One region of the Vibrio spartinae genome, then DNA from elsewhere that is predicted to be linked to it. Evidence: predicted binding sites of a transcription regulator. Region 1 holds the regulator's gene; the other holds the start of a gene.
What was found. Region 1 encodes PurR, which represses purine synthesis genes. Its sites were predicted from a motif close to TNANGNAAACGTTTNCNTNA; they were not measured.
Positions count from the first base shown of each region.

Region 2: a site for PurR is predicted at 1,024-1,043, ahead of OCU60_RS13445 (NCS2 family permease). Genes of this name have one in related genera too.

Region 1 covers NZ_AP024907.1:2,396,101-2,421,639, reverse strand. The annotation lists gene OCU60_RS10555 (NADP-dependent isocitrate dehydrogenase) at 36-2,261, shown strand; gene cspD (cold shock domain-containing protein CspD) at 2,390-2,617, opposite strand; gene clpS (ATP-dependent Clp protease adapter ClpS) at 3,071-3,391, shown strand; gene clpA (ATP-dependent Clp protease ATP-binding subunit ClpA) at 3,432-5,699, shown strand; gene infA (translation initiation factor IF-1) at 5,771-5,989, opposite strand; gene OCU60_RS10530 (arginyltransferase) at 6,070-6,756, opposite strand; gene aat (leucyl/phenylalanyl-tRNA--protein transferase) at 6,766-7,485, opposite strand; gene OCU60_RS10520 (outer membrane lipoprotein) at 7,514-7,969, shown strand; gene aroA (3-phosphoshikimate 1-carboxyvinyltransferase) at 8,122-9,417, shown strand; gene OCU60_RS10510 (YciN family protein) at 9,512-9,778, opposite strand; gene topA (type I DNA topoisomerase) at 10,212-12,842, shown strand; gene glgC (glucose-1-phosphate adenylyltransferase) at 13,201-14,418, shown strand; gene glgA (glycogen synthase GlgA) at 14,420-15,889, shown strand; gene OCU60_RS10490 (TfoX/Sxy family DNA transformation protein) at 16,025-16,615, opposite strand; cyclic di-GMP riboswitch class I at 16,744-16,829, opposite strand; gene purR (HTH-type transcriptional repressor PurR) at 16,972-17,982, opposite strand; gene elyC (envelope biogenesis factor ElyC) at 18,288-19,118, opposite strand; gene cmoM (tRNA uridine 5-oxyacetic acid(34) methyltransferase CmoM) at 19,206-19,985, shown strand; gene mukF (chromosome partition protein MukF) at 20,000-21,343, shown strand; gene mukE (chromosome partition protein MukE) at 21,321-22,049, shown strand; gene mukB (chromosome partition protein MukB) at 22,046-25,539, shown strand, end outside.
Region 2 covers NZ_AP024907.1:2,990,767-2,993,414, reverse strand. The annotation lists gene OCU60_RS13450 (aminoacyl-histidine dipeptidase) at 1-246, opposite strand, end outside; gene OCU60_RS13445 (NCS2 family permease) at 1,062-2,351, shown strand; gene gpt (xanthine phosphoribosyltransferase) at 2,390-2,648, shown strand, end outside.

The sequences.
Region 1 (25,539 bases):
CACATGGGGTTGTTAAGAACAGATAGGGAAAGTTCATGCCTACAGACAAACCTACTATTATTTATACTATTACGGACGAAGCACCCGCTCTTGCAACTTATTCTTTATTGCCCATTATCAAATCTTTTACCGCATCGTCAGGGATCGAGGTTGAAACACGGGATATTTCACTGGCTGGTCGTATTATCGCTAATTTCCCTGAATGCCTGACAGAAGAACAGCGTATTGGCGATGCTTTAAGTGAGCTGGGTGATTTGGCTCAAATGCCAGAAGCTAACATTATCAAGTTACCTAACATTTCAGCGTCGATTCCTCAGCTGAGAGCTGCAATCAAAGAATTACAGGAAAAAGGGTATAACCTGCCGGATTATCCTGCTGAACCAAGCAATGATGCAGAAGCGGCCGTGAAAGCGACATATGATAAAATCAAAGGCAGTGCAGTTAACCCTGTATTGCGTGAAGGTAACTCTGATCGTCGGGCGCCTTTGTCTGTGAAAAACTATGCGAAGAAAAACCCACACTCAATGGGTGCATGGTCAGCCGATTCAAAATCACATGTCACCTCGATGGAAGCACAGGATTTCTTTGGTACTGAAACATCGCTGACGATTCAGGGTGACACTGAAGTCACGATTGAGTTTGTTGCACAAGATGGTCAGACCAAGGTCCTGAAAAAGTCGTTAGCGCTGCTTGATAAAGAGATCATCGATACTTCGATCATGAGTAAGAAAGCCTTGAATGTATTTTTTGAGCAAGAGATCGAAGCTGCAAAAGCACAAGATGTTCTGTTCTCTTTGCATATGAAAGCCACCATGATGAAAGTCTCTGACCCAGTGATTTTTGGGGAAGCGGTGAAGGTTTTCTATAAAGACGTTTTTGCCAAATATGGTGAGTTGTTCGAGCAGTTAGGTGTGGATGTCAACAACGGTCTGGGCGATGTTTACGCGAAAATTCAGTCACTGCCGGCAGAACAGAAAGCTGAGATTGAAGCCAGTATTCAGGCCGTTTACCAGAATCGTCCTGAATTAGCGATGGTTGATTCTGATCGGGGCATCACCAACTTGCATGTACCTAGTGATGTGATTGTTGATGCATCAATGCCTGCGATGATCCGCGCTTCCGGACAGATGTGGGGACCAGATGGTCAGCAGAAAGATACCAAAGCCGTGATTCCGGATCGTTGTTATGCCGGTGTTTATCAGACGGTGATTGATTTCTGTAAAGAACACGGTGCATTTGACCCTTCTACCATGGGCAGTGTACCAAACGTTGGTCTGATGGCTCAAAAAGCGGAAGAGTACGGTTCACATGACAAAACATTTGTCATCGATAACGATGGTGTTGTCCGCGTGGTTGATCGGGCTGGCCACACACTGTTGGAACAAACGGTTGAGGCCGGTGATATCTTCCGGATGTGTCAGGTCAAAGATGCACCGATTCAAGATTGGGTCAAACTGGCGGTTACACGTGCGAGTTTATCCCAGACACCAGCAATTTTCTGGTTGGATCCAGAGCGTGCTCATGACGCTGAGTTGATTAAGAAAGTTGAGCAATACTTACTGGACCATGATACCAGCGGTCTGGATATTAGAATCATGTCACCAGTAGACGCGACCGAGTTCACCCTCGCACGGATGAAGGACGGTCAAGATACAATTTCTGTGACAGGGAATGTACTGCGTGATTATCTGACGGATCTGTTCCCGATTTTGGAGTTGGGCACTTCGGCAAAAATGCTGTCTATCGTTCCGCTGATGAACGGTGGCGGCTTGTTTGAAACAGGCGCGGGTGGTTCAGCACCGAAACATGTTCAACAAGTACAGAAAGAAAACCACCTACGCTGGGATTCGCTGGGCGAATTTTTGGCATTGGCGGCATCGTTAGAGCACCTTAGCGTGACGATGAACAACAATAAAGCTCAGGTTCTTGCCGATGCATTGGATAAAGCAACCGGTGTTTTCCTTGATGAAAACAGATCACCTTCACGTAAAGTTGGTGAACTGGATAACCGGGGCAGTCACTATTATCTGGCAAAATATTGGGCTGAAGCGCTGGCTACACAGTCTGATGATGCTGATCTTGCTGCTGAGTTTGCACCAATTGCACAGCAGTTGTCGGCTGAGGAAGATAAAATTGTTGCTGAGTTAAATCAGGTTCAGGGTGTTGCCGGAGATATAGGCGGATACTACCTGCCTGATTTTAGTAAGGCTGTTCAAGTTATGCGTCCAAGCCAAACGTTGAACACCATTATTAGTCAGTAAACGTAATGATTAGTCAGTAAACGTGTTGTCGGTCAATATGCCTAATTGACCGACACACATAAATAACGAAACCCGCCTTTGGCGGGTTTATTACAACCATGTATAGACATGTTTGGCAGCGACAATGTTTACTTGGCTTGTTGAGCCTCGATTGGTACAACGGAGCTAGCGTGGAAGCCTTTTGGTCCTTGTTCAATCTCATATGAAACTTGTTGACCTGCTTTTAAGGTACGATAGCCATCCATCTGGATCGTTGAGTAGTGAGCAAAAATGTCACCTTCTCCTTCTCCTCCTTCAGAGCAGATAAAACCAAATCCCTTGGCGTTATTGAACCATTTTACTTTACCGGTAGCCATGCTTTACATCCCTCATGCATTTTTTTTACTGATGTTGTCGACAAGAAAACGTTACTGTTTTTTACAATTTTGTTTTCACTGCTGTGATCTTTAATTCAGCGCTGCTGCCAAATTAACCAGTCACTAATTGACCAATTTAAACAATCATCAGTGACAGTCAATAGAAAAAGTGTGTAAACATCGACATCTTTGCAACAAATTGCGTTATTGTTTACATTTCTATAACTACAATAAGCAGACATCTGTCGTGAAAAAGTAGTTGGCATCGATATCGTAATTCGAATTAGCAATCTTTTATTTGCAGCGATACAATTGGTGCATTAGTCTCTAAGTATGAGATGTTTTCGCTTCGGCGCTCGGAACTTCATATCAGTTGGCTAAGAAACATAGTTCTATTGCTAGAAGCCTAAATATAATTAATCTAAATGGAAAACTCTCTGATTCACAACCGTTATGAGTAAAAATTTTGAATGGGTGGCTCCAGACTCAGATTTACTGGAGAAAGAAAAAACAGCAGTGAAGCCCCCGTCTATGTATAACGTGATTCTGATGAATGACGACTATACACCGATGGATTTCGTAATTGAGATTCTGGAGCGTTTTTTCGCGATGGATATTGATCAAGCGACTCAAGTTATGCTGAAGGTGCATTACGAAGGGAAGGCGATTTGTGGGACGTATACTGCTGAGGTTGCTGAGATGAAAGTGGCACAAGTGTCACTGTATTCAAAGAAACATGAACACCCATTGCTTTGTATCATGGAGCGAGCTTAGTACTTGCCGAACAACAAGGTTGTTCCTTAAGGGGGTCCCAATGCTTAACAAAGAACTAGAATCTAGTTTGAACAATGCTTTTGCCCGAGCGCGGGATAAAAGGCATGAGTATATGACTGTCGAGCATTTGTTGCTTGCATTGTTAGAGAATGGAGCGGCGAAAGAAGCACTCATCGCTTGTCGAGCGGATCTGGATGCTTTGCGTTCAGAGTTGGATGTGTTTATCGACAAAACTACACCCCTGATTCCGGAAAATGACGAAACGCGGGAAACACAGCCAACCCTGAGTTTTCAGCGGGTATTACAACGTGCGGTATTTCATGTTCAGTCTTCTGGACGAAATGAAGTCACTGGTGCGAATGTTCTGGTTGCAATTTTTAGTGAACAAGAATCTCAGGCAGCGTATCTGCTGAAAAAACACGATATTAGCCGTTTGGATATCGTCAATTACATTTCTCATGGTATTACCAAAACATCAGGAGCCAGTGATGAATCTGCACCTGATTCTTTTGGTGCAGACAGCACAGAAGATACACCTTCTGAAGAACGTCTCGAAAACTTTGCGAACAACCTGAACCAGTTAGCAAAAAATGGTCAAATTGATCCATTGATTGGACGGGACTACGAACTGGAACGGACTGTACAGGTCTTATGCCGTCGTCGTAAGAATAACCCACTACTGGTTGGTGAAGCTGGTGTTGGTAAAACGGCAATTGCCGAAGGGCTTGCCTGGCGAATTGTCGAAGGACAGGTTCCCGAAATTATCAAAGACAGTGTGATCTATTCACTGGATATCGGTTCCTTGCTGGCCGGAACAAAATACCGAGGTGATTTTGAAAAACGCTTCAAAAATATCCTGAAACAGCTGGAAAAAGAAAAAGACGCGATTCTGTTCATTGATGAGATTCACACCATCATTGGTGCTGGTGCAGCGTCGGGCGGACAGGTTGATGCCGCGAATTTAATTAAGCCACTTTTGAGTAGCGGTAAGTTACGTTGCATCGGATCTACCACCTATCAGGAATATAGTAATATTTTTGAAAAAGAGCGTGCGCTTTCTCGTCGTTTCCAAAAAATTGATATTGCGGAGCCATCGTTGGATGACACCACGAAGATTTTGATGGGACTGAAATCGAAATATGAAGCTCACCATGAAGTGCGTTATACCAATAAAGCACTTCGGGCTGCGGTTGAGTTGTCAGCGAAATATATCAACGAACGCCACTTACCTGATAAAGCGATTGATGTGATTGATGAAGCGGGTGCAAGAGCGCGTTTGGTGCCTGCAAGTCGGCGTAAGAAAACTGTTGGTGTCTCGGACATCGAAACAATGGTTGCTAAAATGGCTCGAATTCCTGAGAAATCATTGTCTTCTTCTGATAAAGATGTTTTACAAAGCCTCGATCAGAAAATGAAGATGTTGGTATTCGGGCAGGATAATGCGATTGACGCACTGAGTGAAGCGATCAAATTGTCGCGAGCTGGGTTAGGTGCCGAAAACAAACCCGTCGGTTCATTCCTGTTTGCCGGCCCGACTGGTGTCGGTAAAACTGAAGTGACCATCCAGCTTGCGAAGTTGATGGGGATTGAACTACTGCGGTTTGATATGTCTGAATATGGTGAGCGTCACTCAGTCAGCCGCTTAATCGGTGCTCCTCCGGGTTATGTCGGATACGATCAAGGGGGATTATTGACGGATGCTGTGATCAAACATCCTCATGCGGTGGTCTTGCTTGATGAGATTGAGAAAGCGCATCCAGATATCTTTAACCTGTTATTGCAAGTGATGGATAATGGTACTCTGACGGATAACAATGGACGCAAAGCGGACTTCCGCAATATCATTATGGTCATGACGACCAATGCCGGTGTTGCAGAAACCGTGAAGAAATCAATTGGTTTGATTCAGCAGGATCACAGCCATGATGCCATGTCTGAGATTAAGAAGGTCTTCAGTCCAGAGTTCAGAAACCGTTTAGATAATATTATCTGGTTTAATGCACTGGATGAGCGAGTCATTCATCAGGTTGTTGATAAATTTGTGGTTGAATTACAAGCTCAACTGGATGCACGCGGTGTATCGCTGGAGGTTTCTGAAGAAGCGAGACACTGGCTGGCACAGAAAGGTTACGATAAAGAGATGGGCGCACGTCCGATGGGACGAGTCATTCAGGAAAAACTGAAAAAACCACTGGCAAACGAATTACTGTTCGGTGCTTTAGTGGATGGTGGTACCGTGAAAGTTTCTCTGAAAGATGACGAGCCTGTGTTTGAGTACATCGGAGCAAAAGAAGCCGCAGTTCATTAATCATTTGTGGATTGAGGTGATAAAAAACGGAGCATTTTGCTCCGTTTTCTTTTGGCAGACTACTTGAGGGATTAACGGGCGCGGAAGACGATACGGCCTTTAGATAAGTCGTAAGGTGTCATTTCAACCGTGACTTTGTCTCCGGTAAGAATACGAATGTAGTTCTTACGCATTTTTCCTGAAATATGTGCAGTAACGACGTGGCCGTTTTCCAGTTCAACCCGGAACATTGTGTTAGGTAATGTATCAAGAACCGTTCCTTGCAGCTCAATTACGTCTTCTTTAGCCATTTAAATCCTCTTCAAAATGTGGCGAAAAATCCGGCATATATTTTGCCGTCATCTCTGAAAATAGTAAAGTTGCGCGTATTCTACCCTTGCCAACGTTGATTTACTAGCCTTTGATGCGGTTGAAAGCGTGTTTTATAATTCATTGCCGGACATTCATCGATCTGATAACCCAGATAGAGCCAAGTTTTTTGCTGTTGATGGCAATATTGAGCCTGCAACAGGACAGCCAGTGTCCCCAGTGAAAGCTTCTCATCAGGGTCATAAAACGTGTAGAAAGCGCTTGCGCTTTGCGGCAAGAGATCAGTGACGGCAATCGCAACAAGTTGTTCTGCCTTATAAATATGCAGGTAAACTGTCTTGAGCCAACTACAGGAAGAAAACTGGGCGAAATCTTCTCGGTTGGGGGGATACATGGAGCCATGATGGTGACGCTGGTTGATGTAGCGTTTGTATAGAGAGTACCAGTCTGGATCCAGACTTTCTTTGACTTCCCAGTGAAACTGATTCGACTTATTTAAGAGGCGTTTTTGACTTCTGCTGAGATCAAATGCGGTGATCGACACTCGAATCGCCTGACACAGCTGGCAGTTATCACAATGAGGTTTATAGATTGTATCACCACTTCTTCTGAATCCGTTGGCGAGTAACATTTCATACTGGGTAGGTGTATGTAGATCTCCATCCATAGCAATCGCGACACGCTCTTGCCGGTCCGGTAAGTAGCTGCATGAATGACTATGGCTTAATCCAATTCGTATATTTTGCATAAAATTCGATCAGTCTGCTGATAGGCCCAATGATATCCACTGTGGTGAATAACAGCTGGGATCTATCTCTTTATATTTAAGTTTGGATAATGTTTTTATAAATTGGTCACGCTCAAACTCTTCAGCACCCAAAGATGCCAAATGGGAATTCATGACCTGGCAATCGATAAGTTGCCCGCCATGCCGGGAAAAATGCCGACAGAAGGCCCATAACCCGATTTTAGAGGCGTTGGTTTTCAAACTGAACATGGACTCACCGCAAAAGAGCTGTCCGATTTGAATCCCATATAAACCACCAATAATTTCTGAATCCTGCCAGACTTCAATTGAGTGACAGTAGCCTAAGCGAGACAGCCGTTGGTAAGCCGCTTTCATTTCAGGCGTTAGCCAAGTCTCTGCGGGGGCGCGTGTATCCGCACATAATTCTATGATTTTATCAGTACACTGATTCATACTGATGGCATAGCTCGCTTTTCTCTGAAATTTACGGAGACTTTTGGCTGGTTTAAATGTCTTAGGTGAGATAATAGCTCTTGGGGAAGGGCTCCACCACAGAATCGGTTCCCCGGGGCTATACCAGGGAAAGATGCCAGAACGGTATGCAGCAAGAAGCCGATCCGGATGGAGATCGCCACCAAAGGCCAGCAACCCGTTTGGATCGTCTAGTGCTTGATTGAGCGGTGGGAATGAGTATTCATCCATGGCTAGTTCTGGGAGATAGATTGTCATATCAATTCAGTTCATCGGAGATCTATTTATGCGCTTGTTAATCCTGATCTTATTTGTTTTTCCTCTGATTGCAAATGCTGCTTATGAAAGAAATGTTGCGCGTCCAGTGAATCAAGTCGTTTTTGGTCAGATTGAGTCGGTCCGTTATTTTTCTCAGACAGAAGTGGTCCACGCTCGTGCCAATGGTTGGGAAACCTTCATCGGTGCCGTCGCTGGTGGTATCATTGGCCACCAATTTGGTGATGGACACGGTCAGTCATTGGCGACGATTGTGGGCTCGATTGCTGGTGGCGGTATTGCCCGGCATCATGCGAATCGCTCTTATCAAAGAGAGGATAAGGCGGTTGAATTATTGATCAAAGTTGAAGGGAAACGGTATATCGATGTGATTCAGGAGGTCGATCCCAATATGATTTTTACTCAGGATGAGCGGGTTCGTATTCTTTACTTTGATGATGGCGTTCGCGTCGATAAAGTCTATTAAGCTCAGAAGGCCGATTCTAACAAGGTGTCTTTTCTATGAATTGATGTTTTTGAGACTAGTTTTCACTCAGGAATTTCGATAGTCTCACTATACGAAAAATTTTCACTGCTCATCAACATAAACACGAGTGGTGCAAGGAAAACAATCTTTAGATGGAAAGCCTTACATTACAACCGATCAAAAGTATTCAGGGTGAAGTCAATTTACCCGGTTCAAAAAGTGTATCCAACCGAGCGCTACTTTTAGCCGCTTTAGCTAAAGGGACGACGCGTCTGACCAATCTGCTCGATAGTGATGACATCCGCCATATGTTGAATGCATTGAAATCACTAGGGGTATCCTATCGTCTTTCTGAGGATAAAACAGTTTGTGAAGTGGATGGACTGGGCCATGCCTTCCAATCAGAAAGTGATGTTCTGGAACTGTTTCTCGGTAATGCCGGTACAGCGATGCGCCCTTTAGCAGCGGCTTTGTGTCTGGGGACCGGCTCTTATACGCTGACCGGTGAACCGCGGATGAAAGAGCGGCCGATTGGCCATTTGGTCGATGCACTACGTCAGGCGGGTGCGGATATTCAGTATCTGGAGAATGAAAATTTTCCGCCACTACGGATTCGTGGTACGGGGCTGAAAGGTGGGACCGTTCGTATTGACGGGTCTATTTCCAGCCAGTTTCTGACGGCCTTTCTTATGTCTGCACCGTTGGCTGACAGTGAAACACGTATTGAGATTGTTGGTGAATTAGTCTCTAAACCCTATATCGATATTACGCTGCACACGATGGCTACATTTGGTGTCTCCGTCACCAATAACGATTATCGCGAGTTTATCATTCAGGGTGAGCAGTCCTATGTATCGCCCGGTGATTTTCTTGTTGAAGGCGATGCTTCGTCGGCCTCTTATTTTCTTGCCGCTGCTGCGATTCAAGGTGGCTCGGTGAAAGTCACTGGGATTGGTAAAAATAGTATTCAGGGTGATATTCACTTTGCTGATGCACTAGAAAAAATGGGCGCTAAAATTGAGTGGGGAGATGACTATATCTGTGCTCACCGTGGTACGTTACAGGCTGTCGATATGGATTTCAATCATATTCCTGATGCAGCAATGACGATCGCCACCACGGCGTTGTTTGCTGAAGGTACGACTGCCATTCGTAATGTGTATAACTGGCGAGTGAAAGAAACTGACCGTCTGACTGCGATGGCAACGGAACTCCGTAAAGTCGGTGCTCAGGTTGAAGAAGGGGAAGACTATATCATGATTACCCCACCAGCGGTTTTGCAACATGCGGCAATTGATACCTATGATGACCATCGTATGGCAATGTGCTTTTCACTGGTTGCTTTGAGTGAGACACCGGTGACGATTAATGATCCGGGGTGTACGTCGAAGACTTTTCCTGATTATTTTGACCGTTTGCAAGGCTTAAGTTGTTCGCATAATGCGTAATAACGGATGACAGAGCGCAGTCAATCGCATCAGGATATCAAAATATGCCGCTTACCTGACGTAAGTGGCATAAATCAATGATATGAATGCGCTTCTATCGTGTTGCGCTGGCCTCACCCTGAAGCGTAAATTCTTTAGACAGTTGATGCGCTAAATATTTGAACATATTAAATACTGCGGTTGTTTTTGTCGTCGGTAAGCCTTGTTCATCGAGAAAATAGTTGCCTTTAAATACCAGTACACCGTCTTTTTCTGCAACGGACTCTGCACGCATCCCTTCAATGTAATGTTCATGTTCCTGAATCAATTGATTGGCAATCATTAGTAGATCTGAAGTGGAAATGGCTTTTTTATCGTTCATTCGTACCTCCTTTCATCCAAGTCGGCCCATTTTATACCGAAATGGCGCTGATATGCAGTTTTTGTGAGGAAGGGCTCGTTCAGAAGGCAGAATTACGGTCGCTATCATGGCTTATTCTGTGACTTATCCCATAGAACGGTGGATTTTTTTCGAGAGATGTCGAGAGTCCATTTAGTATACGCAGGCAGTTTGAGATAGCCGTTTGAGAATGTGCACCAGCATGCAAGGCGGTTTCCTGAGTGAGATTACCTGAGTGTATATCTGAGTTTTAGACTAAGCTAAAATTCGATTCGGACAATTGTCGAGCAATTAAGTATCAATTTGCAAAAACAGGTTGATCTTCTTGTTATCTCGCTCGATAGTAAAAAGAAGTCTAATTTTGAGTGTAATTGCGACCAAGTTCGCATTTGGATTAAGGACATTTGAGTCAATTATGGGTAAATCACTGGTTATAGTGGAGTCTCCAGCCAAAGCTAAAACGATTAATAAATATCTTGGCCGAGACTATATTGTGAAGTCTAGTGTCGGTCATGTCCGAGATCTTCCTACCTCTGGTCAAGCAAGTTCAACCAAAAAATCAACACCCGTTTCAACGAAACATTTAAGTGCAGAAGAGAAAGAACGTTTAAAAAAAGAAAAAGAACGCAATGCACTGATTAAAAAAATGGGGGTTGATCCTTATCATGATTGGGAAGCGAATTATCAGGTGCTTCCGGGTAAGGAAAAAGTCGTTTCTGAACTTCAGAAGTTAGCAAAAGATGCTGACTGCGTTTACCTCGCAACGGATTTGGACCGCGAGGGGGAAGCAATAGCATGGCATCTACGCGAAATTATCGGTGGAGAAGAAGACCGCTACAAACGCGTTGTCTTTAATGAAATCACCAAGAATGCGATCCAGCAGGCCTTCCATGAGCCCGGTGAACTGAATATGGATGGTGTGAATGCTCAGCAGGCACGTCGTTTTATGGATCGTGTTGTGGGGTTCATGGTTTCTCCGCTGTTGTGGAAGAAAGTTGCTCGTGGCTTGTCTGCGGGTCGGGTTCAGTCCGTGGCAGTCAAGCTACTGGTTGAAAAAGAGCGAGAAATTAAGGCATTTGTGCCGGAAGAGTTTTGGGATATCCATGCTGATACTCAAACCCCGCATGGCAAAGACTTGCGCTTGCTCGTCGCACAGAAAGATGGTGTGGCATTTAAGCCATTGAATGAGCAGGATGCAAAAACAGCGGTTCGCGTGCTTGAGTCGGCACAATATGAAGTGTGTAAGCGGGAAGACCGCCCCACATCGAGCAAACCTTCTGCACCATTTATTACCTCGACATTGCAACAAGCGGCAAGTACGCGTTTGGGATATGGTGTGAAGAAAACCATGATGCTCGCGCAGCGTTTGTACGAAGCGGGTTATATCACTTATATGCGGACGGATTCGACGAATCTGAGTTCCGAAGCTGTTGATGCGGTTCGGGATTATGTGCAGACAAATTTCGGGGAAGCATATTTACCCGATGGTCCCAATGTGTATGGCAGTAAAGCGGGGGCGCAAGAGGCCCATGAGGCGATTCGTCCTTCAGATGTCAATGTGTTAGCGGATACGCTGGAAGGGATGGAAGCCGATGCACATAAACTATACACATTAATCTGGAATCAGTTTGTTGCTTGTCAGATGACGCCAGCACGCTATGATTCAACCACAATTAGTGTGAAAGCGGCTGAATATACCCTCAAAGCGAAAGGGCGTATTCTGAAGTTTGATGGTTGGACTCGTGTTCAGAGACCGATGGGTAAGAATGAAGATCAAATTCTGCCAGGTGTGCAAATTGGAGAAACGCTATCTTTAGACGCATTGGATCCGAAGCAACACTTTACCAAACCACCAGCAAGATATACCGAAGCCGCGCTTGTAAAAGAGCTTGAGAAACGCGGGATTGGTCGTCCATCGACTTATGCGTCGATTATCTCCACAATCCAAGATCGCGGCTACGCAAAAATTGAGCAACGGCGTTTCTATGCTGAAAAAATGGGTGAGATTGTCACTGATCGTTTAGATGATAGTTTCAATGACCTGATGAACTATGATTTTACTGCCCGAATGGAAGAGAAGCTGGATCAGGTTGCCGAAGGGAATGTGAAATGGAAAGGTGTTCTTGATAATTTCTTCAGTGATTTTTCCGTCTCTCTGGGACTAGCAGAGAAGCAGGAAGAAGATGGTGGTATGAAGCCGAATCATATCGTTCTGACGGATATCGAGTGTCCGACATGCTCTCGGCCGATGGGGATTCGTACCGCGTCCACTGGGGTATTCCTCGGATGTTCTGGATATGCTTTACCACCAAAAGAACGTTGTAAGACGACGATTAATTTGGGGGATGAGGATGGGGTGATTAATGTCCTTGAAGAGGATGTTGAAACTGCGGCCTTGCGGGCAAAGAAACGTTGTCCTATTTGTGAAACTGCCATGGATGCTTATCTGATTGATGATAAGCGAAAATTACATGTCTGTGGTAACAACCCGAATTGTGACGGTTATATCGTCGAACATGGTGAATTTAAGGTTAAAGGATATGATGGGCCCGTTGTCGAGTGTGACAAGTGTGGCGCAGATATGGTGCTGAAAAATGGTCGTTTCGGCAAATATATGGGATGTACCAATGAGTCGTGTAAAAATACCCGAAAAATTCTGAAAAATGGTGAGGTTGCCCCACCGAAGGAAGAACCGGTTCATTTCCCAGAGTTACCCTGTGAGAAATCGGATGCTTATTTTGTCTTGCGTGATGGCGCATCCGGACTGTTTATGGCTGCCAGTAACTTCCCGAAATCGAGAGAAACTCGGGCACCGCTAGTTGAAGAATTTGTGCGTTTTGAAGAACGAATTCCTGATAAGTTTAAGTATTTGGCTTCTGCGCCAACCCATGACCCTGATGGGGCTCCCGCCGTTATTCGGTTTAGCCGTAAATCGAAAGAGCATTATGTGCGTACGGAGGTTGACGGCAAACCCACCGGCTGGACTGTTCTGTATGTCGATGGTCAGTGGCAGGTCACAGATAAGAGAAAAAAAGCAAAATCATAATGAACTAAGGCAGCAATTCGCTGCCTTTTTTATATTATCACTTATGTATTTTTGGGAAGTATCGGGAGCGGGTAGGGAGGCTTAGTCATGTTCTCATACGAATCCCTTGTTCTGCACCGTAGCATGATGCTCATAATATTCTTACTTTTTTTACTTTCTGTGAACTCGCTTGGGAGTTGGAAACGCTAACCGATAGGTGCTTCACTAGTTTGATGTTTCAGTTTTGTATTCTGTGATAATCCCGATAAGTTATAAACAACGTGTTGCATCATTTTTTTGTGACATTAAAGAAAGAGTAAGTACCGACCTATGGCACTAGGTTGTAGCAAATTATAAAAGGTAATATGGAGTTTCAATCATGGCTGGTGTATTGAGTATGATCTTAGCTGGTGGTGAGGGCTCTCGGCTGAGACCTTTAACTGAAGGCAGAAGTAAACCCGCAGTTCCGTTTGGAGGAAGCTATCGGTTAATTGATTTTGCTCTGAACAACTTTGTGAATGCGGATTTAATGCGTATTTACGTATTAACCCAATTTAAGTCCCAATCACTTTATGTCCACCTGAAAAAAGGTTGGAATGTGTCTGGTATTACGGATCGATTTATTGATGTTATTCCTGCTCAGATGAGAGATGGGAGACGTTGGTATGAAGGGACCGCTGATGCCATTTATCAAAATGTTCGTTTCATCGAACTTGCCTCACCTGATTATGTTTGTATATTCGGCTCGGATCATATCTATAAAATGGATGTTCGCCAGATGCTGGATTTCCATAAGCAAACAGAAGCTCATTTGACCGTCTCTGCGTTACGAATGCCAATCGAGGAGGCATCCCAGTTTGGTGTGATCGAAGTTGACCGTGATGGACGAATGATTGGTTTTGAAGAAAAACCGGATAAGCCTAAGCCGATACCCGGAGAACCGGAGTGGGCGTTAATTTCAATGGGTAACTATATTTTTGATGCAGACGTTCTTTGCGATGAATTGAAAAAAGATGCAGTCAATGAATATTCCAGCCATGATTTCGGGAAAGATATTATTCCGAAACTTTTCCCTGAAGGACATGTTTACGTTTACGACTTCTCGACAAATATAATCAAAGGTGAAAGACAAGCAACCTATTGGCGAGACGTCGGAACCATTGATTCTTACTGGGCTGCCAACATGGACTTGTTGAGTAATGAGCCCCTGTTTTCCCTGTACAATCGGAGTTGGCCACTACATACTTATTATCCACCGTTACCACCGGCAACATTTGTGGATGCCGATGAGCGCCGCGTCAAGATTACGGATAGCCTGGTATCGGGGGGGAGCTACATTCAAGGCGCGACGATTTTTAAATCAATTCTTGGCTATCGGAGTAATATTGCAGCTGGGTCGCATATCAGTGAATCTGTTATTTTAGGAGATGGAAAGATTGGTGCCGGTTGTACCATCAAACGGACGATTATTGATAAGCATGTTGAAATTGCCCCCGGCACCGTGATTGGTGAAGACTTAGAATTAGACAGGAAACGGTTCTATGTCTCTGAAGGGGGAATTGTTGTGATTGCAAAAGGAACGAAAGTTGGATTCTAACATGGAACAAATCGATGTATGGTTTACCGTTTCGGAAGTTGAAGGGATTATAAAAAGTGGTGGTTTGGCCGATGTTGCAAAAGCGCTCCCGACAGCTTTAAGTGGCATGGGACATTGCGTAAGAATTGTGTTGCCGGGTTATCGTCTCGTACCGGACAGAACTGATACCGCTGTGATTCTGGAGACTGAATTGTCTCACTGGCCTCATACGGCTTATCAAGTTCGTAAGTTTGACCGGAACGGTGTAGAAATTTACTTGATTGACTGTGATAAATATTTTGATCGACCGGAGTTGTATTCCGAACATAATCGGGCCTATGCCGATAATGGGGAACGCTTTGGATTTTTTTCTGCTGCGGCATTGGATGTTCTACCGAAATTGGGCATTCAGCCTGATATCATTCATGCCAATGATTGGCATACCGGATTTGTCCCTTTCTTATTAAAAACACGTTATGCCGACGATCCTTATTTTCAGCGGATGAAGAGCATATTGACGATCCATAATGCTCTATTTAAAGGGGTATTTTCTTATGATGAATTAGAAATTATCCCTGAATTGCATTTAAGTGGTATGGAGGTGCTACAGTATGGTCACGGTTATGTGAGTGCGCTCAGAGTTGGTATAGCGTATGCGGATAAGATTAATGCCGTCAGTCGTCACTATGCTGCTGAGTTACTGACACCACTTGGTGCCCACGGATTAGTCGATGATTTTGTCCGTCGTGAGAGAGATCTGTTCGGTATTGTTAATGGTTGTGATTACTCGGAGTGGGATCCTCGAATTGACAGTTATATTCCACGGAATTACACCAACGAGCCCGATTCCTTAAAAGAAGGAAAAGCAACCTGTAAACGTCAGCTACAAGAAGAATTGTTATTGCCCACCCGAGATGTCCCCGTGTTTGGAATGGTTTGTCGTTTGACCTATCAAAAAGGATTTCACTATTTGCTGCCGATTCTGGAACAGTTTCTGCGAAATGACGTGCAATTGGTGATTGTCGGAACCGGGGAGCCGGAAATAGCAAATCGTCTGCACCAGATCTCTGCGACATCATCACAAAAATTTGCGTTTGTTGATGCTTACAGTAACCGTTTCGCTCATTTGGTTGAAGCTGCCTCGGATTTCTTTGTGATGCCCTCTGAGTTTGAAGCGTGTGGATTAAATCAGATTTATAGTATGGCTTATGGCACGCTGCCGATTGTCCGAGAGGTCGGTGGGCTGAAAGACACCGTTTTTGACTATGACCATTTTCCTGATAAAGCGACAGGATTCAGCTTTGCTGAACCGACTTCGGAAGCATTACTCATTTGTATGCAGCGTGCATTACTGTTCTATTTGCAGCAACCAGAGAAAAAGTTAGATATACAGCTGCGTGCGATGCAGCAAGATTTTCGTTGGGAAGATTCTGCTCAACAGTATGTCCGGATGTATGAAGCCGCACTGATGGGCTACTCACATATGCATTGATTCTTATTCTATTGAGAAAAACGATTGAGTAAAAAAAAGCACCGTTGACGGTGCTTTTTTGTTCTGGCTCGACGAGAAAATGGGCGTTGTATACTCTGAAAAATGTATACGATAGTATAAATATTGTTCAATAAATTAAATTTGCCGAGCTAGCTCGTCGCGTCTTGCCTGAGAAATTACAGACCAGTGTTTTCCTTCGATCGCACCTTCTAATGCCCATAAGAGCTCTAATGGTGGCTGTGTAGAAGGATGAGAGCTCAAAATCGCTTTATATGCGCTGAGAGAACCTTTCTGATGAAGCTCTTCAACTGAATTAATCCCTGCTTTGCGTAGCATCCGTTCGGTTGCTAAACGAAGATTAGGCAGATCTTTCAATCGTTTCGGTTTTGTCTCTACATGGGTCGTTTTTTCATTTTTTGCATTCAAATAGGCTTGTTTCGCGATATTGAAAATCGTGTCCACATCATCCCAATAGTCTGCAGGAAGTGCAAAATACTTAGTCACAACAGGAAAGCCACGTTTTGTATACACATAAGGTTCAAAACCTTTTGCTTTAAACGTTTCCAGTGAGTGACTGTCTGCCCGTATATGTAGTTTGTCTTGAACGACAAGAGCGAACATTATATCGTTTACGAAAATACCAAACCCGCCGAACATTGAGCGTGATTTGACACGACCTAATTGTTCAAAAAGTCGCATTGAATCTCTAAGAATTGGTTTATCCATGCTTTACGTCTCGGTGTATTTTTAAATGAATACGCCACCAAAGTCAGGTCCGAGAATGTAGCAAAAGAATGCAGAAGATATGTTAACAGAACGTCAAATGATTGACGAACATGAGATGCATTTTTGCCATCGGTAACCCCGCTACCTACCATCTTCATGGTTTAGGCCGGAGGCTTTGCGTCCCATCTTTTCAGATGGTTTGCCCTGTGCGTGACACTTTTCCAGTACGGAATTATGAAGCAACTATACGAATAACCACTCCACAATGTGTGATTCTAGTCCAATTAATAAAGGTTATCAATAGAAAGAAAGTGGTTGGAGGAATGACCACTTTCCAATGGGGTGTTAATTTAGTGTTATTTTTTGTTTAAATCTTTAACGGTATTGCGTTCCACAATTTCAGGATGCATTTCAAACGTACGGCGTTCATGTTCTTTACTTTTGATCCGTTCCAATAAGATTTCAAAAGCGTTTTTCCCGACCCGACGTTTCGGTTGGTGGATGGTTGTCAATGGCGGAGAAAAATATTCAGAGATCTCAATATTGTCATAACCGATCACCGATATATCTTCAGGAACCTTGATGCCTCTCTGTTGTAAGCGACTCATGAGTCCTAAAGCCATCGTGTCATTGAAGCAAAAAACGGCAGTGGGCTGTTCATCCATCGCAATAATTTTGTCTGCAGCCAAGACTGCCGTATCACATTCGAAGTTGCCTTCCAGTATCCAGTTTTCATTTGGGGTCAAGCCTGCTTCAGCCATGGCTCTATAGAATCCTTGAATCCGTTCCTGACAAGCTGCCTTTGATAGATGTCCACTCAGACAAGCAATATCGCGGTGACCTTTATCAAGCAGGTACTTGGTTGCAAGGTAGCCACCTTCTTCTGAATTATCGATGATTTTGTCGGCTTGTGAGCTTTCAGGTCCCCAGTCCATGATGACTTTGGGAATATCATTATAGGCTTCTAGCATTTCTAGAAGCTCGGCAGTCAGGTCAGAACAGATGACTAACATGCCATCGACCCGTTTTTCAGCCAGCATCCGAATGTAGTCGCGTTGCTTTTCATATAAGCCACCGGTATTACATAAGATGAGCGTGTAGCCTTGTCGGTAGCAATAACTTTCAACACCATCAATGACTTCAGAGAAGAAGGGGTTGGTAGACTGGGTCACTAACATGCCGATTGTGCGCGTTGAGTTGCATTTCAGACTCCGAGCTACAGCACTTGGTGCATAGTTCAGTGTCTTCACGGCTGCCATGACTTTCTCTTGAGTCGTTTCTGCCACAAATCGAGTTTTGTTAATTACATGTGAAACTGTTGTTGTTGAAACTCCCGCCAAGCGGGCAACGTCTTTTATCGTAGCCATAGGTATTGTCCTGTCGCTTATGCTGAAGATCCAGCAATTCGGAGCAAATTACAATTGAATGTTTAGTTATGAAGATATTATCTATTTGTATAATCGGATAACCCGTACAGAAATAATATTCTGAGGTTATACTGCAATAAGGACAAAAACCGCTAAATTTAGCGGTTTTTGTCTGGTATAGAATATGCTTTAATCGCGAATTTTAGACTGCCGATTCAGTAATAGCAATTAAAATGAAGCATTCATCCCACGCGACTGCTGAATCCAGACTGAGAGTCTGATTCACATGAAGAGATAGCATCATGCTATGGCTCTTGTTGCAACGGTTCAGCGACGGTCGCTTCCTGATTGGCGACCCAGTTTTTCAAATAGTGCCAAAACCTTCCCAATGTTTCATACCAATATTTTTCTGTCTGCTCGAGATAAATCGCCTTAGGCGCATATTTTATCCACGGTTGCACTATATTTTTATAGGACAGGTAGTTGGTCGGTGCCGGGATCGGATTGAGTCCGGCAGATTGAAATTCATGCAACGCGCGATCCATATGACTGGCAGAGGTGACGAGCACTAATTTTCGTGGTCCGACAAAACTTGCGGCTAACTGGGCTTCTTCCCAAGTATCTTTGGCACTTTCCAGTAACACGATATCTGATTTTGCTACACCGAGTGATAAGGCAACTCTTGCCAGCATTCGGGCATGACTGAATCGGGTACCACCCGCATATCCGGAAAGAATCAGGCGAGATCCCGGATACATCCGCATGATTCGGATCCCTTCGGTAAGTCGCATCAGTGCTGAGCGACTGAGTTGAGATGTCGGTGGGAGTTGGTCATCAACGACATGACCGCTGCCGAGAACCATGATGTAGTCAATGCTACCCTCAACGGGTAAAAAGGCTGAATACTTGCGTTCCAATGGTGCGAGAAGGCGTTCTGAAACGGGTTGAAATGATGCTAGAAACAGCAACGTGTAGGAGAACAGAACAATCAGGCAACCGGTTTTCCTTTTTGTTGAAAACATAATCATCATGAGGCCAATAAAACCGATGATGAGCAAGGCGGGAAGGGGCATCATTAATGCAGCTATGATTTTTTTAAGCTCAAACATATAAGAAATAGTCCGAAAAAACAGCAATTGAGATTAAAAACGAATAATCCTCTTTATTCCTGCCATTCCTATGACAGAATAGCAGCACGATTCGTTATCATAACTCAAGCTACTGTGACTGAAGATCGCAATTTCGACGATATTGCCCACAAATTTGCAAAAAATATATATGGCTCTGACAAAGGTATGATCCGTCAGACCATCGTGTGGGAAGATATTCAAACTATTTTAACATCATTTCCTCCGGAACAGCTCCCACTTTCGGTGCTGGATGCCGGTGGCGGGCTGGCACAGCTATCGCAGCGACTCGCGAAGCAGGGACATCAGGTGACATTATGTGATCTTTCTTCTGAAATGTTGCAGTTGGCGCAAACCGATATTGAAAAAAATGGTCTGCTTGCGCAGTATCGCTTTGTCCATGCGGCAGTGCAGGATATGCAACAGCATCTTACTGATCCGGTTGACTTCTTGATGTTTCATGCCGTGATGGAGTGGTTAGTTGATCCGAAGGATGCGCTGGAAAAATTACTGACTCAGGTCCGGAGCGGTGGCGTTGCATCTATCATGTTTTACAATCATCACGGATTAGTGCTGAAAAATGTCATATGCGGGAATATTCCCCATGTGTTGGATGGTATGCCATATCGCAAACGATTTAAGTTGCAGCCGCAACAAGGCCTGAATCCAGAAGTGGTTTATCAATGGATAGAAGCTTGTGGATTCAGTATTGAAGGTAAAAGTGGTATTCGCTCGTTCAGTGATTACATTGGTAATCGCCAGAATATGGGGGAATACACTGAAGAAGATGTACTGGCGCTTGAAAGACAATTATGTCGGCAAGAGCCCTATTTATCTCTGGGCCGTTATATTCATGTATGGGCCAGAAAAAAGTAAAAATGATGGAAACAATGATAGACGAATTGGCGCAACAAGCCGAAGTACAACCAATCGATGAATTGGTTGGATGGGTCAGGCAGCATGACTTGTCTCTCAACCTAGATACCGAGCGACTCGCATTTTTGATTGCGATTGCCGTATTGAGTCGGGATCGATTTGATGACGAACTCGGTGAAGGGGAATTACATGATGCATTTGCAATCGTGACTCGGCTATTTGATGAAACCGGTGAAGCATCCGCTTTCCGGGCCAATAATGCGATCAATGAATTGGTTCACCAGCGGCTTATCCGCCGTTTTACCAGTGAGGTGACCGATGGGGCGAGTATCTATCGATTATCGCCATTGGCGATTGGTATCACTGATTATTATCTGCGCCATCGTGAGTTTTCCAAACTGAAACTGTCGATTCAGCTGTCGATTGTGGCGGATGAAATGGCAAAAGCCAAAGAAGCTGCTGAAAAAGGCGGTACCGAATCTCACTGGCAAAAGAATGTTTATGCCATCTTAAAATATTCCGTGGGTGAGATTTTTGATCAGATCGATCTCAACCAGCGGGTGATGGATGAGCAGCAACAAGAGGTCAAAGAACAGATTGCTCAGTTGTTGAACAAAGACTGGCGTGATGCGATTCAGAATTGTGAGTCGCTCTTGTCAGAAACGTCATCGACGTTGAAAGAGTTACAAGATACGCTCCAGACGGCTGGTGATGAAATGCAGACGCAGATCCTTGATATTCAGGAGTGTGTTTACGGTGAATCCGGACTGACGTTTATTGAAGAAACATTGTTTCAGTTGCAGATCAAACTTGACCGAATCATCAGTTGGGGGCAACAGGCCATTGATTTATGGATCGGTTACGATCGACATGTCCATAAATTCATCCGGACCGCGATTGATATGGACCAAAACCGTGCGTTTAGTCAGCGTTTACGTCAATCGATGAACGACTACTTCGAGGCGCCTTGGTTCCTTACTTTTGCCGATGCCGAGCGCTTTATCGACATGCGAGATGAAGCCTTGGTTCTCCGCGACGATGAAGTCACCGGGCAAGTCCCCGAAGATGTTGAGTATGAAGAATTTCAACAGATTAACGATGTGCTGGGAGAGCAGATCGGTGAGATGCTGATCGTGCATAAAGATCAAGGTACACCGATTGATCTCGGCATCATTTTAAAGAATTACCTCACAGAACATCCAAAAACGCATCATTTTGATTTAGCCAGAATCGTGGTCGATCAGGCCGTTCGGTTAGGATATTCAGCGTCTGATTATCAGGCGATTCAGCCGGATTGGCAGGCAATCAATGAATTTGGTGCAAAGGTACAAGCAAATGTCATCGACAGATATGAATGAACACATGCCAGAGAAACTGGTTAAAGCTCTTTCCAATCCGTTATTTCCGGCGCTGGATAGTTTATTACGTGCCGGCAGGCATGTTTCCGGTGAAGATATGGATAATCACACATTTTTGTCCGATTTTGAGCCTGAGCTGGCCCAATTCTATCAGCGTTATAATACCGAGCTGGTTCGTGCCCCCGAAGGTTTCTTTTATTTAAGACCGCGTTCCACATCATTGTTCAACCGGAGCGTGTTATCCGAACTCGATATGTTGGTCGGCAAGGTACTTTGCTTTTTGTATCTCAGCCCTGAAAGGCTGGCACATGAAGGGATTTTTACGTATCAGGAATTGTATGAAGAGTTGCTCACGCTGGTCGATGAGAAGAAGCTGATGCGATTGGTGACGTTCCGGGCCGGCGGGTCGGATCTGGATCGGGAAAAGCTGTTTGAAAAAGTCAGGACGTCCTTAAGAAAACTGCGCCGAATGGGCATGCTGGTCGTGCTGGGAGAAAGTGAAAAGTTTCGGATTACCGAAGCGGTCTTTCGTTTTGGTGCAGATGTCCGTGTCGGTGATGACATGCAGGCAGCACAATTGAGATTGATTCGTGACGGCGAAGCGGTCGTTCCTGGCCAAGACGTCCATGAAGGGGTGGAAGATACCGATGAGGCAGCAGCAGCGACCCCATCAGAAGCATTAACAGGATTTGAAGGTGAAGCATGATTGAAAGAGGTAAGTATCAATCGCTGACCATGATCAACTGGAACGGTTTTTTTGCCCGTACGTTTGATATTGATAATTTGGTCACCACGCTTTCCGGTGGGAATGGTGCGGGGAAATCAACCACAATGGCGGCCTTTATCACCGCGTTGATCCCCGATCAAAGCCTGCTGCATTTTCGTAATACCACTGAAGCGGGTAGTTCTCAGTCGTCGAGAGACAAAGGGTTACACGGCAAACTTCAACCCGGTACTTGTTATGCAGCGTTGGACGTTGTCAACTCCCGTAAGCAGAGAGTGTTGTTTGCTGTCAGATTACAACAGGTTGCCGGTCGGGACAAAAAAGTCGATATTAAGCCATTTTTGGTGCAGGGAATCCCCAGCCATGTCCGGCCTACTGACATTTTGATTGAAACACTCTCAGATCAACAGGCACGGGTTCGAACCGTCAGTGAAGTCAAAGATGCTGTCGCAGGCTTGGAAGGGACGCAGTTCAAAACATTTAGCTCAGTGGTGGATTATCACACCCAGATGTTTGAATTTGGCGTTGTACCGAAGAAAATGCGTTCGAGCAGTGACCGCTCCAAGTACTATCGTTTGATTGAAGCATCATTGTATGGTGGTATTTCCAGTGCGATAACACGCTCGCTGCGCGACTATCTGTTACCGCAAAATGGTGGTGTGAAAAAAGCGTTTCAGGATATGGAAGCGGCACTTCGGGAAAACCGGATGACGCTTGAAGCGATCAAAACCACTCAAGCAGATCGGGATTTGTTCAAACACCTGATTACTGAATCGACCAACTATGTTGCGTCTGATTACATGCGTCATGCGAATGAGCGTCGTAGTAAAGTTGAACAGGCACTTTCATTCCGTCAGACTTTGTTTGGTGCGCAGCAAACCTTAGTCACGCAAAGTGAGTTGTTGACTCGCGTGAAGGATGAACTGGATGAACTGACAGAGCAGGAATCGGCACTGGAGCAAGATCACCAGAGTGCATCTGATTATTTGCAACTGGTTCATAACGCTTTGCGTCAAAAGGAAAAAATTGAGCGTTATCGAGACGATCTGGAAGAGCTCAATGAACGGCTAGAAGAACAACTGATGGTGGTTGAAGAGGCTCAGGAACAGACGTATGAAGCTGAGCACAACGCCACGATTCTAGAAGATGAAGTCGATAGCCTGAAGTCGCAACTGGCTGATTATCAACAGGCGCTGGATGTTCAACAAACCAGAGCACTCCAGTATCAGCAAGCCGTTCAGGCACTCGAAAAAGCGAAGGCAGCACTGGATGATGAAAGCCTGACGGCTGAAAATGCGTCGCAGAAAATTCAGACCTTGAATCAATCACAGCACGAGATGACCGAGCGAGTCTTGCAACTGAAACATCGTCTGGACATGTCGGCTGCTGTCACATCTCAGTTTGAACAGGCATTTCAGTTCGTCCAATCCGTACTCGATGATGTGACTCGCCAAACGGCTCATGAACACGGTGTTACGCTGATTGAAAAATCACGACAGTGCAAGCAATTGATTGCGCAGGAAAACCAGTGGTACACACGTCAGAATGACGTTTCCCGTCAGTTAGAGCGGCAGAATCATATTACAGCACTGGCAGAGGCTCACCAACAGGAATATCAGGAAAGTCTTGATGATGAATCCGCGATTGATGAAGCGCGAGAGAAACATCAAGAAGTGCTGGATGTTGTCGAAGAAGAACTGATCGCGCTTCGTGAATCACGCAGTGATTTACGCCGCAATCAAGAGGATGTCCGGGCGCAAATTCAACGATTGGAAAAGATTGCACCGCAATGGATTGTCGCGCGTAATGCGTTGGATGATTTGCGAGAACAGAGCGGTGAAGCGCTGGAAAGCTCACAGGCGGTATTTTCTCATATGCAGCATACGCTGGAACGAGAAAAACAGCAGACATCAGAGAAAGAAAAATTAGCATTACAGCGTCACAATCTTGAGCAAGACATTGAACGTCTGGCTTCTCCCGGAGGGGCCAATGATGCCCGGTTGAAATCGCTGGCTGACTCATTAGGCGGCATGTTGTTATCTGAAATTTATGATGATATTACGCTGGAAGACGCACCTTATTTCAGTGCGATGTACGGCCCCGCCAGACATGCTATTGTTGTCTCTGATTTGTCAGAAATTCAGACGCGCTTGACTGAGCTGGATGATTGTCCTGAAGATGTGTACATCATTGAAGGGGATGTCGATGCTTTTGATGACAGCTCGTTTGATGCCGATGAACTAGAAGGTGCGGTATGTGTTCGTCTGAATGACCGTCAGATTCGTTATTCCCGTTTCCCTGAGATCCCTTTATTTGGTCGGGCAGCAAGAGAGCAGCGACTGGAACAACTGCGGAGTCAGCGAGATGATCTCGTTGAGTTGCACGCCAAAGCGTCATTTGATGCTCAAAAGCTCCAACGTTTGTATCAGGCCTATCAGACCTTTGTTGCTTCTCATATGACAACCGTGTTTGAAGCAGATCCGGAACAGGCACTTCAGACGTGCCGTGAACAGTTGAATCAGTTTAGTCGTTCTCTGACTGAGTTGGACCATCAGGAACAGCAATTACAGACGCGACAACAGCAGAGTAAAAATGCGTTATCACGCCTTGAAAAAGTGGCTCCATTTGTTCACTTGTTGGCCGATGACACATTACAGGATCAAGCCAATGAAATTGAAGAAAGGCTTGCAGAACTGGACGAGGCCAAACACTTTTTAACGCGATACGGTACGACAATTGAGCAATTGAGTCATTGTATCAATGCCCTCGAAAACGATCCGGAACAGTTTGATGCACTGGAAAGTGAGTATCACAGGGCTGACCAACAGTTGCAGCAGGTGAAAACCCAAATTTTTGCGATCTCAGATCTGATTGAGCGTCGCCATCATCTACAGTATTCCGATGCCGTGGCATTGGTGAATCAGGGCGATGCCCTGAGTGGACAACTGAAAGAAAAATTACAACTTGCTGAGTCACAACGTGGCACGGCAAGAGAAACGTTCAAACAGCGGCAGGGGCAGGTCAGTCAGTACAATCAGGTTCTGGCCTCACTCAAAAGTGCACATCAGTCAAAGCTCGAAACCGTGCAGGAATTTGAGCAAGAGTTACAAGAGCTGGGTGTGCACACCGATGCAAGCGCACTGGAACGGGCAGAAAGTCGTAAAAATGAGCTTTATGAGCGTTTGCATGTTTCCCGACAACGACAGAGTGAGCTAGAGAGAACGCGGACATCGACCGAGATGGAGATGACCTCGCTGAGCCGGCAATTGAAGAAGGTTGAGAAAGAGTATCGCGATCTCAGAACGTTTATTGTGAATGCCAAAGCCGGATGGTGCTCGGTGCTGAGACTGGCACGAGAGCATGATGTTGAGCGACGCTTACATCGACGGGAGCTGGCTTATCTGTCGGCAGGCGAGCTGCGTTCCATGTCCGATAAAGCATTAGGTTCTCTGCGTCTGGCGGTTGCCGATAA
Region 2 (2,648 bases), 580 kb from region 1:
ATCCAGATGCGCTTGTAGCACGACACCTTTACGGTTATCCATGCCTGATGTCGCTGGTTTCTTAATAAAAATATTACCCGTTGGATCGCGCCTGACATCGAGTGATTGTTCCTGAGCCCATCCGATAATGTATTGAGCTAGATTTTCTTCATGATATGAAGGGTGCGGGATAGAACATATTTTATCGAAAAACGTCCAGACGAGAGAGGGTGAAAGATGACTAATTTCGGATTGGAATTCTGACACTGAAGACTCCTGTTCCACAAGGTGGTCGATGAAAAGTGGATCAAATCAAACTGAGTTGGTGCTTAATGCTCGCCGGTACTGGAGAATTCGTTTGTACTGAAGACCATGCGCACCAGCCGATAGCAAGAGAATATCACCCTCATCATGCAGGGGATAGCATGAGACATGTTTTTTTAAAAACCAGATATGGGTCTCATTGATTACAATTCTTACACTTAAGAAGTAAATTTTCACAATACGGTCTATTTTTGGTAATTAAATTACATATATCTCAATAAAAAAGTCGCTGTCATTCGATTTTCTTGTTTTTATTTCGTCATTGTTGTAATAAATTTTCTTTATGGTATATTCAATACTGTTTGCTATGCTTCTATTTAACCCATTTATTGAGTTGCCTGAATGAAGCGTTCCCCCTGCGAAATTGATGGGGAGAGATTCGGGACTCTGACTAGACCAATTTGCTTTGATGGTCTGTTGTAGAATTGGACACGATGGAAACTTGCAGCTCGGACATTTTTGTTCACCCCTAATTTTTATTGGAAGATTTTGATCTCTTTCCAACGCCACTTCACATGAAGTGGCGTTTTTTTATCCTTTTGCATGATATTGTCTGGGCTGACTCGGTTCGTCATGCGGATGCCCCGTGCATTTTTGATGACTTTTGTCGCGTAAATAGGAATATTTACAAGGTTTCATAAACTTGACTATTAGGTCAGTTTTTATATGAATTACGCTAGAATTTGCCGTCTTTACTCTCTATAATCGCCTCCCAATCGTTTACGCAACCGTTTACTTGTATCTATATAGGAACCATCATGCTCGAGAAGCTATTTAAACTGAGTGAACATGGTACAACCATGCGAACAGAAGTCATTGCGGGAATTACGACTTTTCTGACCATGGCTTATATCATTTTTGTTAATCCAGCGATCTTAGCCGATACAGGAATGGATCGGGGCGCCGTTTTTGTTGCAACCTGTTTGGCAGCAGCTGTTGGTTGCTTCATCATGGGATTTATCGCTAATTATCCGATTGCGCTGGCACCGGGAATGGGGCTGAATGCATTTTTCACCTATACCGTTGTGCTTGGTATGGGGTATACGTGGCAGGTTGCTTTGGCTGCGGTATTTGCTTCAGGCGTATTGTTCATCATACTGAGTTTATTTAAGATTCGAGAATGGATTATCAATTCGATTCCGATGTCTTTAAGGACCGGGATTTCAGCGGGTATCGGTTTATTTCTTGCTTTTATTGCATTAAAAAATGCAGGCATCATCGTTGATAACCCAGCCACACTGGTTTCTCTTGGCAATATTACCTCGCTTCACTGTGTCTTAGGCGCTCTCGGTTTCTTCCTCACGATCGCTCTGGTTTATCGCAACGTCAAAGGCGGTGTGATGATTTCTATTCTGGCGATCAGTGCAATTGGCTTGATGCTTGGTGATGTCCATTGGGCTGGCGTGGTTTCGATGCCACCAAGTATTGCGCCGACATTTTTACAACTAGATTTTTCAGCGTTATTAGATGTTGGGATGATCTCGGTTGTATTTGCATTCTTGTTCGTGGATCTGTTTGATACTGCCGGAACATTAGTGGGTGTTGCTCAAAAAGCAGATCTGATTGGTGAAGATGGAAAAATTCCTCGTCTGAACCGGGCGTTATTGGCTGATTCTTCAGCAACGGTTACAGGTGCATTGTTCGGAACATCGAATACGACCTCTTTTATTGAAAGTGCTGCTGGTGTTGCGACTGGCGGACGAACTGGATTGACGGCTGTTGTTGTTGGAATTCTCTTCCTGTTTGCTTTATTCTTTGCGCCTCTTGCAGGGATGATTCCCGCCTACGCAACCGCAGGTGCGCTCCTTTATGTTTCTATTTTGATGCTATCTGGGTTGGTGAGTATTGACTGGCGTGATCTCACTGAGGCTGCACCCGTTGTCGTGACTTGTTTAATGATGCCTCTCACATCTTCAATTGCAGAAGGTATCTCTTTAGGGTTTATCTCATATGCAATGATTAAACTTTTAAGTGGCAAGTCACGTAGTGTTTCACTCAGCGTGTGGTTCATGGCTGCGATTTTTGTTGTAAAATATATCGCAGGTTAACGAATTTAGATTTTATATAAAAAATTGGATAGAAAATAATGAGCAAAAGATTCCTGATTACCTGGGATAATATGCAGATGTATTGTCGTCAGCTTGCCGAGCGCCAAATGCCCGCAGAACAGTGGAAAGGTCTGATAGGGGTGAGCCGTGGTGGACTTGTACCAGCAGCAATTCTTGCCCGAGAATTGGGTATTCGTTACGTCGATACTATCTGTATTTCCAGCTATGACCATGACCATCAGCGTGATATGAGTGTGCTGAAAGCACCTGAGCATGATGGTGAAGGGTATTTAATTG